Regions from separate parts of the Evansella sp. AB-rgal1 genome, predicted to be linked through region 2. Evidence: predicted binding sites of a transcription regulator. Region 2 holds the regulator's gene; the other holds the start of a gene.
The links. The regulator NrdR, encoded in region 2, represses ribonucleotide reductase genes. The targets are predictions, from matches to a motif close to AACACNATATATNGTGTT.
Positions count from the first base shown of each region.

Region 1: ACERII_RS19075 (vitamin B12-dependent ribonucleotide reductase) is a predicted target of NrdR. The motif match lies at 789-806, and genes of this name have one in related genera.

Region 1 covers NZ_JBGUAU010000025.1:59,900-62,319, forward strand. The annotation lists gene ACERII_RS19070 (lipoate--protein ligase family protein) at 1-529, shown strand, start outside; gene ACERII_RS19075 (vitamin B12-dependent ribonucleotide reductase) at 1,041-2,420, shown strand, end outside.
Region 2 covers NZ_JBGUAU010000017.1:85,432-87,851, reverse strand. The annotation lists gene ACERII_RS15465 (DUF1499 domain-containing protein) at 753-1,163, shown strand; gene nrdR (transcriptional regulator NrdR) at 1,196-1,660, shown strand; gene ACERII_RS15455 (replication initiation and membrane attachment family protein) at 1,759-2,420, shown strand, end outside.

The DNA of each region.
Region 1 (2,420 bases), on a different contig from region 2:
TGCAACTGTAACGGAAGCGTACCGAGTAATTTCAGAGGGGTTACTTCAAGGATTCCGCTTATTAGGTTTACAAGCAGAGTTTTCTATTCCAAGAACAAAAGAAGAAAAAGAACAATTAAAAAATCCTCGATCTGCTGTCTGTTTTGATGCGCCCTCATGGTATGAACTAGTGGTGGAAGGTAGAAAAATTGCTGGGAGCGCTCAAACGAGGCAAAAGGGTGTTATACTTCAGCATGGTTCCATTATCCGAACCTTAGATGAAGATATGCTCTTCGATCTATTTACATATTCTAGTGAACGTGTACGACAACGAATGCAATCAGCTTTTAAGAAAAAGGCCGTAGCGATTAATGATTTATCAGAAAAAGATATTCAGTTAGATGATATGAAGAAAGCATTTTTTACAGGGTTTGAAAAGGGTTTGAATATGGAATTGCAAGCATATGAACTTTCGGAGGAACAAGAAAAGGAAGTAGAAGACTTAGTCAACTTGAAATACGCAAAGGATAAATGGAATTTTAAATACTAAGCTTTATATTTAATTAGAAATTGACTTGTTTTAACGGAGGCTGGTAAGGAATGAGAGGTACTCTCTTTTTTATCACCCTCTTTTTTTGGTGGTACTTTGTCGTTAAGATGCGAATTATGTAGAACACAATGTGTATTCTAGTGCAATTTTTAAAATCTATCATTTTTAAGAAATAGTAGTATTTAATCTCTATTTTTCTATAAATTTCTCGCTTTTAGTAAGAATATCAAAGTTGACAAATCCTATGTAAAGCTTACTGAAATCAATATATAGTATTTTTGTGTTTAATCGTAGTACAATATATTGATGTGGTTCCTTAAATGTGATATAGTAAATCTTGCATATAAGCGCACTGGCATATGTTGCCAACACAACTAAGATCATATGTAACAACTAGATATAGTAGACTTTGAACTACAATCACTATCTATTGATAGTAGGATGGAAGTTAAATTAAGTAGAATAATGCCAAAATTTGTAGGAAAGGGAGCGGAGGCCTGTGACGACATTTATGTCAGAAAAAACGATCAACATAGAGGAACTTAATCAAGATATTAAGCAGTTTCCTCAAGTGTTTCCAGTTACTCCAGATATGAAAATAAAGCAGAGTGGAGTATCGCGGTTGGTCATGTTAGACCGCTATACATTTAAAGACACAGAGAAAAAAACATTAAAAGCAGGAGATTTTGTAGTATTGACTGTGAAGGCAGATCCAAAATTTCCAGCTCGAGGGTTCGGTTTTATCGTTGATATAAACTGGAAAGAGAACCGAGCAAACATTGCAGTTGACAATGAATTTATTGGTGTATTGGATGATCCTGAGGAAAAGAAAACTGGAATTGTAAACCGTTCTCTTGATACCATTGACAAGCCTCTAGAGATATACTATGAACAGATAGCAAAGAGAAATGCTCGTGGATTGTCTGAGGTAGAAGTAGATCCTGTAAGACGCCAAGAATCTTTTGAGAAATTTTACCATGAACTTGTAAATATGAACTTCGTGCCAGCAGGACGAGTTCTGTACGGAGCGGGAGCAGAGACGGATGTGACTTATTTTAACTGCTACGTTATGCCGTTTGTTGCGGATTCTCGTGAAGGAATATCCGACCACCGTAAACAAGTGATGGAGATCATGAGTCGTGGTGGAGGAGTTGGAACAAATGGTTCCACATTACGTCCTCGTAACACTCTTGCTCGTGGAGTAAATGGAAAATCATCTGGTTCTGTATCATGGTTAGACGATATTGCCAAGCTAACGCATCTGGTGGAACAAGGTGGATCAAGACGTGGCGCACAAATGATAATGTTGGCAGATTGGCATCCTGACATTTTAGAATTTATTATCTCTAAGATGCAAAACCCTAGAATTTTACGATACTTACTAGAAAATACACAAGATGATAATATAAAACGTCTTATTAAGGAAAAGTTACATTTTACACCACTTTCAGAATTAGACGAAGCAATGTACCAAAGCATCATGAATTACAAACATATTCCTGGTACAGGAGGATTCGATCCAAAAGTAATTCGAGAAGCCGAAGATAAGCTTCGGATTGGTGGTAATTATACCGTAAACAATTCTGAATTCTTAACAGGTGCAAATATTTCTGTTTGTATTACGAAAGAATTTATGGAAGCAGTAGAGAAAGATGCGGACTATGATCTTAGATTCCCAGATGTAGAAAATTACAATGAGGAAGAGATGAAAGCATATAATCGTGAGTGGCACAATTACGGAGACGTTCGAGAATGGGAAAAACTAGGATTTGGTGTTCGAACATACCGTAGGATTAAAGCGAAAGAGCTATGGAACTTAATTAACATTTGTGCAACCTACTCTGCTGAACCAGGTATTTTCTTTATCGACAATGCCAACGAAATGACAAAT
Region 2 (2,420 bases):
GAGGTGAGTAAATCACCTCTTTTTTGGTTTTCATTATGGGCCATTTTAATAGCAGGTGAGCATTCTTGTAAATAAAAATAGTTCGATTCTGGTGCGTGTTATTTATGAAAAGGCTTTGAGTTGAACAGGCTGCCGCGCGACATTTGAGAAGAGAGTTCAGGTTGAAATGTCGCGGGAGAGGCTGCCGCGCGACATTTGAGAAGAGAATCCATGTTGAAATGTCGCGGGAGAGGCTGCCCGCGCGACATTTGAGAAGAGAGCCCAGGTTGAAATGTCGCGGGAGAGGCTGCCGCGCGACATTTGAGAAGAGAGCCCAAGTTGAAATGTCGCGGGAGAGTCTGCCGCGCGACATTTGAGAAGAGAACCCAGGTTGAAATGTCGCGAGAGAGTCTGCCGCGCGACATTTGAGAAGAGAATCCATGTTGAAATGTCGCGGGAGAGGCCACCCGCGCGACATTTGAGAAGAGAACCCAGGTTAAAATGTCGCGAGAGAGGCCACCCGCGCGACATTTGAGAAGAGAATCCATGTTGAAATGTCGCGGGAGAGGCTGCCGCGCGACATTTGAGAAGAGAACCCAGGTTGAAATGTCGCGAGAGAGGCTGCCGCGCGACATTTGAGTGAAAAAATCAATAAAATAAAGATTTCTCATAAAAACTCTTCATATTTTTTCAAGTTTTGTCTGTTTCCATAACTTAAAGATTGAATACAAACGGTTTTCTTGCTATTCTTAAAGTGGTGAGGTGGGATAATAATGAGCTTTATGTATACATTGAAAAAGATTTTCAGTAAACATACGGAAACAAAAGAAAAGCATATTGAAGAGAAATTAAGAACACGTTACTACAAAGCTACAAAAGATCAAGTCATGAAAGATTTAGATGTAATGTTTAGAAATAAAAAAGGCTATGAAATAAAATCCATTTCAGATACACATGGAGAGATCGTTTTAAAATATAATGATCGAAAAAAAGGCTTAATTGTAATTACTGTAATAATGGTAAAACCATTTAAAACAGCAGTTGATTTTTCTGTAGATACAGATACTGCTTTGTTTACCGATTTTGGAGCAAGCCGAAAACTGATTTATCAATTGTATAAAGAGGTTGATAAGAAGTTGCACTTTATTGGTACAGGGTTAGGAGACGAATTAACGAAATATTAAAGACATCTACAGAGTAATGGAGATGATCGCCCGTGATATGTCCAAGCTGTCAAAATAATGGAACGAGGGTACTGGATTCAAGACCTAGTGATGAAGGGAAATCTATTCGTCGAAGAAGAGAATGCGAACAGTGCAGTTACCGATTTACAACATTTGAACGTGTAGAAAAAACACCATTAATCGTTGTGAAGAAAGATGGTAATCGCGAGGAATTTAGTCGTGAGAAGATATTACGCGGACTAATTCGAGCATGTGAAAAACGACCAGTGCCGTTAGAGAAATTAGAAAAAATTGTAGAAGATGTAGAGAAGGAAATTCGAAACCAAGGGGTTTCTGAAGTGTTGAGCCATGATATTGGAGAGATAGTTATGGGTTATTTGGCATCTTTAGACGATGTTGCTTACGTTCGATTTGCTTCTGTATATCGCCAATTCAAAGATATAAACGTCTTTGTAGATGAATTAAAAGAACTATTAGAGCGTGAAAATAAGAAGTAAATGAATGGAGCGAATATACGCTCCTTTTTTCTATAAAAGACTTGTCGTAATATGACGAAAGTTTCTTTCATACTAGAGGAAAGTTAAGGTGATATGTATTGCATTGGAAAGAAATAATACCTTCAGACCGATATATTGCCTTTATGGAGGACAGACTTCATGAGACAGATCGAGATGTAGTAACATTATTATATCAACCTTTAATTGGTGCTACTGCATATAGCCTTTATATGACTCTCGTAAGTGAGGTTGCAAGAAATGAACGGAAGATTGTGGAGCAGACTCACAAGTCATTAATGATTTATACAGGCAAGAATCTAGATGAATTATTTCAGGAAAGAAAGAAATTAGAAGCAATAGGCTTAGTAAAGGTTCTTCGCGAAAAACAAGGGGATGAATTAGTATATTATTATGCTTTACAAGCACCGCTGTCTCCAGAAGCATTTTTTAAAGATGATATGTTAAGTGTTTTTTTGTATAATCGCATAGGAAGCAAAGATAAATATGTAAAACTACGCAATAGTTTTCGAATTGATACAGTGGAGAAAAAAGAGCTTGAAAACATAACAAAATCATTTGATCAGGTTTTTACTTCCGTTCATCCATCAGAGATGAGAAGTAGTCACCCAGATATGCTAGATGCTATCACTTCCTCTGACACATTAGAGGGAAGAGGCAAGACAGATTATGAATTGGCAAGTAATGACTTTGATTATGAAGCATTCCTTGCATTTTTACCTGCGTTTGTTCCGAAAAAAGA